Linked DNA regions of Acidicapsa acidisoli. The protein of the gene in region 2 interacts with the protein of the main gene of each other region in a pairwise test. Links are inferred from orthologs where the notes say so. Each region holds a gene or a part of one and is shown on either strand. Other genes may lie near its edges.

Region 1 (4,204 bases), on a different replicon or contig from region 2:
CCTTCGTAAAGCAAGGCCACATCGACCACGCGTATGCCGACCACGTCTCGATAGACAAGTTCATCGAAGCTAACTGGGGACTTCCAACCATCACCCATCGCAGCCGCGATAACTTCCCCAACCCAATCGCAACGCCCGGTAATCCTTACGTTCCGGTCAACTCACCAGCTATCGACGACCTATTCGGTCTGTTCGATTTCCACCACTCCCGGTAAGGACGAGGAAAGAAATAGCTCAGCCGGTCAGCATCACATCGCTGACCGGCTCTTTTTGTTTTGCTGGCAACTAACTCAATACCTGCACCGCACCCCGCCCCAGCAGCTCCTCAATCGACTCAACCCAGCCCCGATCCGCAGCCACGGAAACCCCTGCAGGCTCCAGAACCACCTCATACTGCCCCTTCTTCTGCAGATGCATCATCACCTTGCCCGGTCCCGGAGCAGCATCGATCTTCGCCCGCAGCACCGCAAATATCTCATCGCTGGCAATATCCAGATTCATCCGCAGCCGAACACCCGAAGGCAGCCGGATCTGCACCTCATCCAGCGGCTGTAACCCGCTGATCGCCAGCTTGGGAGCAGAGTCCTCCTCGCCGATGAGCGCCCCGCGCAGCAAGACCGCCGCTTCGGTCTTAAGCTGCTCGGAAAGCCGCTCGTAGTCCTTGGCAAAACAGATCACATCGATCTTTCCTGTCGCATCTTCAAGCTGGCCCTGCGCATACATCTTGTCGTTGCGCTTGCTCTTGGCCGCACGCATCCCGACCAGTACCCCTGCAATGGAGATTTCACTCGAAGGATCGCGCTGCTGCCCCCACTTCGGCGGCGGAGGCGGCTTCATCTCCAGCGCAGTCGCCGTATCGACAACATTGGTCAGATTGCGCAGCTTTTCCGCATACTTGTCCAGCGGATGCCCCGAGACAAAGAAGCCCAGCACCTCTTTTTCCCCGTCCAGCCGAGCTTTTTCTTCCCAATCCGCCACATGCGGCAGATCGCTTCCATTGCCGCCCTTTGCGGGTGCTTCGTTGAACAGCCCAAACAACCCATGCTGCCCCTGCTCGGCATCCTTCTGCGCCTTCTGGCCGCGCTCAATCGCCCGGTCGATGACCGCAAAAAGCTGCGCCCGCGTACCCATTGAATCCAGCGCGCCAGCCTTGATCAGCGATTCAAGAACCCTCTTGTTCAGCAGCCGCAGATCGACCTTCTCGCAGAACTCCCAGAATGTGGTGAAGGTACTTCCCTTCGCTTCTAGTTCCCGTCTCACCGACAAGATCGACTCAATCGCATTGCCGCCGACGTTCTTGATCGCCGTCAGTCCAAAGCGAATCACATCGCCGCTGGGCGTGAACTGCGCGCCGGAAAGCCGCACATCTGGCGGCTCGACGCTGATGCCCATCTCGCGGCACTCCTGAATGTACTTGACCACATTCTCAGGCTTTGAAATTTCCGAAGATAGCAGCGCAGCCATGAACTCCACCGGATAATGCGTCTTCAGATAGGCCGTCTGATAAGCCAGCAACGCATAAGCCGCCGAGTGCGACTTATTGAAGCCGTATCCCGCAAACTTCTCCATCTGGTCAAAGATCTCGCCCGCCGGCTCCTTCGGCAGTCCCAGACCAGCCGCGCCCTCCATGAAACGATTGCGCTGCTTGGCCATCTCAGCCGGATCTTTCTTACCCATCGCCCTGCGCAGCAGATCGGCTTCGCCAAGCGAATAGCTCGCCAGCACGTTCGCGATCTGCATCACCTGCTCCTGGTAGACGATAACGCCCAGCGTCTCCTTGAGCAGCGGCTCTTGCTGCGGCAGCATGTACTCAACCTTGCGCCGTCCCCACTTGCGCTCGATGAAGTCATCGATCATACCGCCCTGGATCGGCCCCGGACGATACAGCGCGTTGAGCGCGGTCAGGTCCTCAATCGACTCCGGCTTGTACCGCCGCAACACGTCGCGCATCCCACCCGACTCAAACTGAAATACGCCGGAAGTCAGCGCACGATGAAATACCTTTTCGTAAGTAGCCTTATCGTCCAGCTCAATGGCATCGATATCCAGCCGCTCGCCGCGATTCTCCTCAATGAGCTTCAACGCATCGGTGATCACCGTCAGCGTCGTCAAGCCCAGGAAGTCCATCTTGAGCAAGCCCATCTTGTCGATCGCGAACATATCGTAAGCGGTCACAATTTCGTCGTTCTTTGTCTTCGCGATGGGCACCAGTTCCGTCAACGGTCGCGGCGCGATCACAACGCCCGCCGCATGAACTCCGGAACCACGCACCAGCCCCTCAAGCCTCTTGGCCGTATCGATCAACTCGCGAATCTGGACATCGGAGTCATAGACCTTTGCCAGCTCCGGCTGCTCCTCCAACGCCTTGTCGATGGTGATGCCGATCGTCGACGGAATCAGTTTGGCGATGCGGTCCACGTCGCCGTAGGGCATATCCATGGCGCGGCCGCAGTCCTTGATTGCAGCTTTCGCAGCCATCGTGTTGAAGGTGATGATCTGCGCCACCTGCTCGCGCCCATACTTGCGCGTCACATACTCGATCACCTCGCCGCGCCGGTTCATGCAGAAATCCACGTCGATATCGGGCATCGACACGCGCTCCGGATTCAGAAACCGCTCAAAGAGCAGCGCATTCTGCAGCGGATCGACATTGGTAATCTCCATCACATACGCCACCAGCGAGCCAGCCGCCGAACCACGGCCTGGACCAACCGGAATCCCCTGCTCCCGCGCATAGCGAATGAAGTCCCAGACAATCAGGAAATAGCCCGAGTACTTCATCTGCTTGATGATGCCGATCTCGCGTTCAAGGCGCGCCTCGTACTCATGCAGCGGATGCCGCAACTGCCCCCGCGACTCAAGCTGACGGATCGCCGTCGCGAGCCGCTTGCGATAACCATCGCGGCAGATCTCCTCGAAGTAGCTGTCGATCGTGTGCCCCTCCGGAACAGCAAACTCCGGGAAGGGATTATCGACCTTGTTCAGCTTCAGATTGCAACGTTCCGCAATCTCCTGCGTCCGCTGAATCAGCGCCGGCGAATCCGGAAAGAGACGCAGCATCTCGTCGGCGGTCTTGACGTAGAACTGATCGGCATCGAAGCGGAACCGCTCGCGATCCTGAACCTTCGCTCCTGTCTGCACGCACAGCATCACGTCGTGAGATTTGTGGTCGTCCTCGCAGAGATAGTGCGAATCGTTCGTGGCCACCAGCGGAATATCCAGCTCGCGCTCCAGCTTGAATAGATCCGCATGAATGCGCTTCTCCAGCTCCAGCCCCTGATCCTGAATCTCAAGGTAGAAATTGCCGCGCCCGAAGATATCCTGATACTGCAGCGCAGTCGCGCGAGCCGCGTCGTAGTCTCCTTTGATCAACTGCTCCGAAAGCTCACCCGAAAGACAGCCCGAAAACCCAATCAGCCCGTTGGAGTGCGAGGCGAGATACTGCTTGCTCACCCGCGGCTTCTTGTAGAAGCCATGCACCGAAGCTTCCGACGTGATGCGAATCAGGTTGCGGTAACCCTCTTCGTTCTGCGCCAGCACCAGCAGATGGTTGTACTTGTCGCCACTCGGGTCCGCGCGATGGTCTTCATTCTTGCAGACGTACAACTCACAGCCCAGAATCGGCTTGATGCCTTTCTTCTTGGCGGCATCGAAGAAGTGCACCGCGCCATAAATATTCCCATGATCGGTCATCGCCACCGACTTCTGGCCAATCGATTCGACACGCGAAACGAGCTTGTCAACGTCGCACGCGCCGTCGAGCAGAGAGTAATCCGTATGCAGATGAAGATGAGTAAATTCAGCCATGCTTTTTTGTCACAATCTGGTCCGTCACAGTCAGGCTTCATTTTAGGCGTTTGTGCCGAACCGCGACTTGCGGTCCTCGCGCCGTAATGAGGAAAAGCCGGTACAAAACCCGCGACAACGGCAGGCAGAAGTCAAAAGAAAATCCCGGTTATCGCACCGGATATCGGATATGATTCGCGATGAATCCCAGGCGGTGCGGAAGGGGAAACGATGCGATATGGCTTGCGAATTCTTGGATTTCTGCTGTTAGGCATAGGAATTGTCTGGATCCTGCAGGGAGTCAACATACTGCCGGGCAGCTTCATGACCGGCCAGATCCGATGGGCATATCGCGGAGGGGCCACAGCCATCGTAGGCTTGGGGGTCCTGCTTTGGGCTGGCCGGTTCCCCAAACGCT
Region 2 (3,061 bases):
GGGCGGAACTGGAGCTTTGGTCGCTGCGCAAAGAGGCTGACTACTTCCGCGAGGTCTTTGGGCGCGAACTCTTTGTGACACTGGCGTAGACAACCCGGGCTAGGCGCGGATCTATCAGCCATTGCAGTTGCGGCGGGCGCTTGGCCAGATCGACGCGCGCGATGGAGCCTTTGCGAAGACGAATGCTGCCACCACCCGGCAAGTGATTGTGGCCATTGCCGTTCCCGTTACCGGAGATCAGTTTGGCGATGAACTGATGGAGGTTGGGATTGTGGCCAACGAACAGGACGCCTTCGCGGCCGGAATGCTCTGCGATGAGCTGCTGCAAGGCGGGGTAGTCGCCGTCCGGCGCAAGTGCAGGCGACGTAAGAATCGGGGCTTCGAAGCCGATTTCAGTCGCGACGAACTGGGCGGATTGGCGCGCGCGCTTGAGCGGGCTGGAGACAATGACGTCAATCTGGGCCTTGAGGCCAGCCAGTACACCGGCCATCAGCATGCACTGCTGCTTGCCCTCTTTAATCAAGCCACGCTTGGCATCTAGAACGGGATTTTCGCGGGGGACGCCAGCATCTGCATGGCGCATCAGGTAAAGATTCATAGGGTTTCAATCAGGCGAAGTTAAAGTCTGGTCTGCTCCGCAGTGCCGATTTTAACACGAATGTAACAAATCAATCTTGAGGAGTATTCGCTGGATAGTGAGATCAAATGCCATGAGAAAACCATCTTTGTATCTCCTGCGGTGTGATATTGCTGTAAAAATAATGGAGCTTCGGTATTTAAAGAATGGATGCTTTTCCTATGACACCTGCGACTGTTGAAGCCGGCAAGCCCACAAACGAGAACACGAACGAAAATTGGAAGCGCCAGGAACTGACACTGAGCGAAATGGCACCGCGCACAATGCAATCCGAAATTCGCGCCATGACGATGGAGTGCGACCGGATCGGCGGCGTCAACCTGGCGCAGGGTGTGTGCGACACGGAGCCGCCGGGACCGGTGATCGAAGGGGCGATTGAAGCGATCCATGCCGGGCACAACATTTACACGAGGCTGGATGGGATTGCTCGGCTGAGGCAGGCGATCGCGGCGAAGATGCTGCGTGACCGGCGGATGATGGTCGATCCGGATGCGGAGATTCTGGTCACGAGCGGGGCGACCGGCGGGCTGCAGGCTGCGTCGCTGGCGCTTTTAAATCCGGGCGATGAGGTGATTCTCTTTGAGCCGTTCTACGGCTATCACGCCAGCGAGTTGAAATCGAAACGAGTAGTGCCAGTAATCGTGCCGCTTTGTGCGCCGGTTTCGCCGGAGGCCGATTGGACGCTGGATTTAGACGCCTTGCGCGCCGCGCTGACGCCTCGCACGCGGGCGATGATCGTTAATACGCCCTCCAATCCTTGCGGGAAGATCTTTACACGAGCGGAGTTGGAGGCTCTGTCGGAAGTCGCGATGGAGTATGGGCTGTTTGTTTTCACCGATGAGATTTATGAGCACTTCGTCTACGGCGACGCCGAGCATATCTCCCCGGCAACATTGCCGGGGATGCGGGAACGGACGATTGTCATCTCCGGCTTCTCAAAGACCTTTTCGGTGACGGGCTGGCGGCTTGGATATCTGGTGGCGGATGCGAAATGGCTGGGGGCGATCAGCTATTTTCATGATCTGACTTATGTTTGCGCGCCTTCGGCTTTTCAGCATGGCGCGGCGCAGGGTCTAGAACAACTGGGGCCGGAGTTTTACACGCAGCTTGCGACAGATCACGAAGCCAAGCGCGCCCGGATCGTGGCCGCGCTCAAGGATGCCGGGATGAAGCCGTATATTCCGCGCGGAGCCTACTATGTGCTGGCCGACGCGAGCCAGTTGCCGGGGGAGACGGCGGCGATCAAGGCACGGTGGCTGCTGGCGAAGACAGGCGTGGCTGCCGTGGCTGGTTCGGCATTCTTTCGCGCAGGGCATGGCGAGGATCTGCTGCGTTTCTGCTTTGCGAAGAAGGATGACGATCTGGACGATGCCTGCGTGCGTTTGCGGACGTTGGGTAGTGGGTCAGTTTGAAAAAAAGACCAACCCTCAGGGGCTAAAGCCCTTTATATTGCTGGGCTTAATGTACGGACTAAAGCCCGTACCCTTCAGACTGACCCACCACCGAAAAAAGGCCAGCCTCAAAGGCTAAAGCCTCCGAAATTGCCGGATTGGATGTACGGGCTGAAGCACGTACCCTTCAAATTTCCCTCACGAGACGCTTCGGCACTTGATTGGAAGACTTCTTAAGTCCGGATATAGGGAATCCAGACCTGCATGGAAGAGTCTTCCCTGTTGGCCCAGGCGTAGTACGGGATCAGTTTGAGCTTTGTGGCAGGCTCGGCCTTTGCGGCGGACGGCTCGCCTGTTGAGTACAGAGCTTCAGTGGCCGGTGCTCCGGCGAAGGAACCGGGATGTTCTAGCGCTACGACTCCGCCGAGTAGGTTGGGCTCAAAGCTGGATGTGGTTTCGCCGGTCAGATGCGCTGAGTATCCGTAGAACTCGATGGGCGCGCTGCCTGCCTTCTGGTCGAGCTGTTCCATGCAATAGACGATGGGGCCGCGCTGGATCGCTACTCTGCCCATATCATCTGCGACTGCCGGATTGGCGTGTACGAGCTTCGGCTGCATATCGAAGCTGATCTCGACGTGATCGTGGCCGGACCAGTGATTGTGAATGGGGAGATATTCGCCGGCTTTTACGCCTTCGACGGGCTTGTCGTTCAATGTCACCGTAGTTGTGCGTGACCATGCAGGGATTCGCACATAGAGGGTGAATGCCTCGGGCGCTGGCAGGTGGACGTGCAGGCGCACATCTCCTTCCCATGGGTAACGGGTCTCCTGCTTAATGTGCAATGAAGTGCCGCTGTGGAGATGCCAGTTCATCTCGCTGTTGTCATAGAGGTGCACGTAGACTCCGTCTTCGGAGGTGGAGTAGAAGTAGCCCGGGAGAGAGGCCAGGGTACGTTCGAGATTGGGCGGGCAGCAGGTGGTGTCATACCAGGGATTGCGGATCTTGTCGCGGGTGCTGGAATCGTGCGCGAGCG
Region 3 (3,147 bases), on a different replicon or contig from region 2:
GTCATTCCGATCCTCATCGTTGTGATGCTCTTTCTGTCGACCGCGCGCGTGATTCTGGGAACACAGGCCATTCCGAAACCGGCCAACTCTTTAGACGTAACCGTCGTGGGCCATCAGTTCTGGTGGGAGTATCGGTATCCGAAGCTGGGAGTTGTGACAGCCAATGAGCTTCACATTCCTGTCAGCGATCCTTCGGCTCCTCAGCCAACCTATCTCACCATGTCGTCGGCGGACACCGATCATAGCTTCTGGGTGCCGCGTCTGGCGGGCAAGACGGATGTGATTCCGAATCGCGTCAATACGATGTGGATCGATCCTTCGCAAGCTGGTCTTTACCTTGGCCAGTGCGCGCAATATTGCGGAACGCAGCACGCGAAGATGCTCTTGCGCGTCTACGCCGATACTCCTGAACAGTTCGCTACCTGGATCGCGCAGCAGAAAAAGCCGGCGCAACAGGACTTCCCTGGCAATCCTGCGGCTGTCGAAGGTCAGACCGTATTCATGCACAACGCCTGCATCAACTGCCATGCGGTTGGTGGAACCGTGGCCAACGGAAGATTCGGACCTGACCTTACTCACCTGGCGAGCCGCGATACGATTGCTTCGGGAGCGGTCCCGAATACGCCGGACAATTTGAGAAAGTGGATCGACGATCCCAATTCGCTGAAGCCTGGTTCGTTGATGCCTTCGATGCATTTGAACAGTCATGATCTGGATGTCATCACGGCTTACCTTACGCAGCTTCGCTAACCATTCAATGAGTCAGCAACGTGGAGATGTCTCATGAGTACAACTACGCAAGTGCCGGGAATCGATGAGACGCTGACGACCCGGCAGGGCAGGCCGCCAGTCAATGTGATCTACGAGTGGCTGACGACAGTCGATCACAAGAAGATCGGACTGATGTACATCAGTTATGCTTTGATTTTCCTGATTGTCGGCGGCATTGAAGCAACGCTGATGCGCATCCAACTCGCGCGCCCGAACAATCACTTCGTCTCGCCACAGGTCTTCAATCAGCTCTTCACCATGCACGGCACAACGATGATCTTCTTCATGGTTATGCCTATAGTTTTCGGCTGGGGAAATTACCTTGTCCCCCTCATGATCGGGGCGCGAGACATGGCGTTTCCCCGGCTCAACTCCTTCAGCTTCTGGATCTCTGCCTTTGCGGGAATGCTGCTGTATTTCAGTTATTTCGGGGCGAGCGGGTTATACGCCGCAGGGTCAGCGCCGGATGTAGGCTGGTTTGCCTACGCGCCGCTGACAGCCAGAGTCTTTTCGCCCGGGCACAGCACCGACTACTGGACGCTTTCCGTCTTTCTAAGCGGAGTCGGATCGATCGGGACCTCCATCAATTTTGTGGCCACGATTCTCTCCATGCGCTGCAAGGGCATGAAGATGAGCCGGATGCCCCTTCTGGTCTGGCTTTATCTGGTAACAGCGAGCCTGGTCTTCGTTGCCGTAAGTCCGCTCACAGCGGCGCAGATCATGCTGGCTCTTGACCGATACCTTGGCTCTCACTTCTTCGATACGCAGGCCGGCGGCTCGGCGGTCCTTTGGATGCACTTCTTCTGGATCTTCGGCCATCCCGAAGTCTACATTCTGGTGCTCCCCGCATTTGCCTTTGTCAACGAAATCGTTCCGGTCTTCTCCCGTAAGGCCATCTTTGGCTATCCGGCAATGGTGGCTGCATCTGCAGGCATCGCCTTTATCAGTCTCAGCGTGTGGGCGCACCACATGTTCACCGTCGGGATGGGCGCGGCTGCGAACACCTTCTTCGTTTTCGCCACCATGGTCATATCGGTGCCCACCGGAATCAAGATATTCAACTGGCTGGCGACGATCTGGGGCGGAAAGGTGATTTTCGCCACGCCGATGATGTTCTGCGTGGGATTCCTGTTTCAGTTCCTGATTGCTGGGCTCACCGGCATCATGCTCTCAGCGGCTCCATTCACCTGGCAACTCGGCAACTCATATTTTGTTGTGGCCCACTTTCATTACGTAATCGTTGGCGCCATCGTATTTGCGCTGTTCGCTGCCTTCTATTACTGGTATCCCAAGATCACAGGCCGGATGATGTCGGAAACACTCGGCAAATGGCACTTCTGGCTTTTCATCATCGGCTTCCACCTCACCTTCGACTTCATGCATATTCCGGGCCTTCTGGGTATGCCGCGGCGCATCTACACGTATGAAGCAGGCCGCGGCTGGGAGACATGGAACATGATTGTCAGCATCGGCACCATCTTCCAGGCGGCTGGACTCCTGGTCTTCATATACAACATGGTGCGCTCGTACTACCACGGCGATGAGGCGGGCCACGACCCGTGGGATGCATGGACGCTCGAATGGACAACAACTTCCCCGCCGCCCGCTTACAACTTTGCTATTGAACCCACGGTCTACAGCAGACGCCCGTTGTGGGACATCAAACATCCTGAAGATCCGGACTCGGACTACGAATAATGAAGAATGCAGACGCAATCCCGATGGACGAACTGGTGGAGAGGCCCTGGACGCTGCCCTATCGCGGCACTGTTGGCATGGCCTGTCTGATATTGGCCGAGGCGGCGATCTTCGTCATCTTCGTGGTCGCTTACATCTTCTACATCGGCAAGAGCATCTCCGGCCCGACACCGGCACAGGTGCTCGAACTACCGATCTTTGGCACCATCTGCCTGCTTTCGAGCAGCATCACGGTGCACTTCGCGGGAAGTGCGCTGCACAAAGGCAAGCTGCGCAGCTGCACGCTTCAACTGGCTGCCACGGTACTTCTGGGAGCGATCTTTCTCATCACGACCGCCCAGGAGTGGTATCACCTGATCCACGATGAAGGTCTGACGATTCAGACCAACCTCTTTGGTACGACCTATTACTCGCTGGTGGGACTGCACGCGACTCACGTCGTAGTGGGGCTATTCATGCTCTCGCTCGTCCTGAGCTTCGCGCTCACCGGGCGTCTCAAGGAAGAGCATTCCGCAAAGCTCGAAGTGCTTTCGCTCTACTGGCACTTCGTCGACGCCGTCTGGGTAGTCGTATTTCTGGTGGTCTATGTTTTGGGCAGGTAAATTGCAGAAAGGAGAAGCAGGATGCAGCACGGCGAATCAATGAACCCCGGCGAGCACGCGCACCAGCAACACAGCA

The links.
Region 1: the proteins of OHL23_RS07795 (region 2) and dnaE interact in binary tests that used the Escherichia coli proteins (3 or more experiments, as listed by UniProt). The link is inferred for Acidicapsa acidisoli from one-to-one orthologs.
Region 3: the proteins of OHL23_RS07795 (region 2) and ctaD interact in binary tests that used the Escherichia coli proteins (3 or more experiments, as listed by UniProt). The link is inferred for Acidicapsa acidisoli from one-to-one orthologs.

The regions. Positions count from the first base shown.
Region 1 is NZ_JAGSYI010000004.1:398,452-402,655, forward strand. Bases 86-4,138 are described here. They hold dnaE (DNA polymerase III subunit alpha), read right to left. Parts: upstream 3,808-4,138; coding sequence 286-3,807; downstream 86-285. Other genes in these bases: OHL23_RS23655 (alkaline phosphatase family protein), read left to right, coding at 86-215; OHL23_RS23665 (hypothetical protein), read left to right, coding at 4,018-4,138. In the rest of the region: more of OHL23_RS23655, read left to right, coding at 1-85; more of OHL23_RS23665, read left to right, coding at 4,139-4,204. UniProt on the Escherichia coli protein: DNA polymerase III is a complex, multichain enzyme responsible for most of the replicative synthesis in bacteria. This DNA polymerase also exhibits 3' to 5' exonuclease activity. The alpha chain is the DNA polymerase catalytic subunit.
Region 2 is NZ_JAGSYI010000001.1:1,931,501-1,934,561, reverse strand. The notes cover bases 58-2,967. They hold OHL23_RS07795 (pyridoxal phosphate-dependent aminotransferase), read left to right. Parts: upstream 58-885; coding sequence 886-2,049; downstream 2,050-2,967. Other genes in these bases: OHL23_RS07790 (glycoside hydrolase family 127 protein), read right to left, coding at 2,262-2,967; sixA (phosphohistidine phosphatase SixA), read right to left, coding at 58-598; OHL23_RS07805 (Ppx/GppA phosphatase family protein), read left to right, coding at 58-89. In the rest of the region: more of OHL23_RS07805, read left to right, coding at 1-57; more of sixA, read right to left, coding at 41-57; more of OHL23_RS07790, read right to left, coding at 2,968-3,061. UniProt on the Escherichia coli protein: Shows aminotransferase activity with methionine and histidine as substrates, and to a lesser extent also with phenylalanine.
Region 3 is NZ_JAGSYI010000002.1:351,788-354,934, forward strand. Bases 131-3,126 are described here. They hold ctaD (cytochrome c oxidase subunit I), read left to right. Parts: upstream 131-783; coding sequence 784-2,469; downstream 2,470-3,126. Other genes in these bases: coxB (cytochrome c oxidase subunit II), read left to right, coding at 131-750; OHL23_RS11480 (cytochrome c oxidase subunit 3), read left to right, coding at 2,469-3,071; OHL23_RS11485 (cytochrome c oxidase subunit 4), read left to right, coding at 3,093-3,126. In the rest of the region: more of coxB, read left to right, coding at 1-130; more of OHL23_RS11485, read left to right, coding at 3,127-3,147. UniProt on the Escherichia coli protein: Cytochrome bo(3) ubiquinol oxidase is the terminal enzyme in the aerobic respiratory chain of E.coli that predominates when cells are grown at high aeration.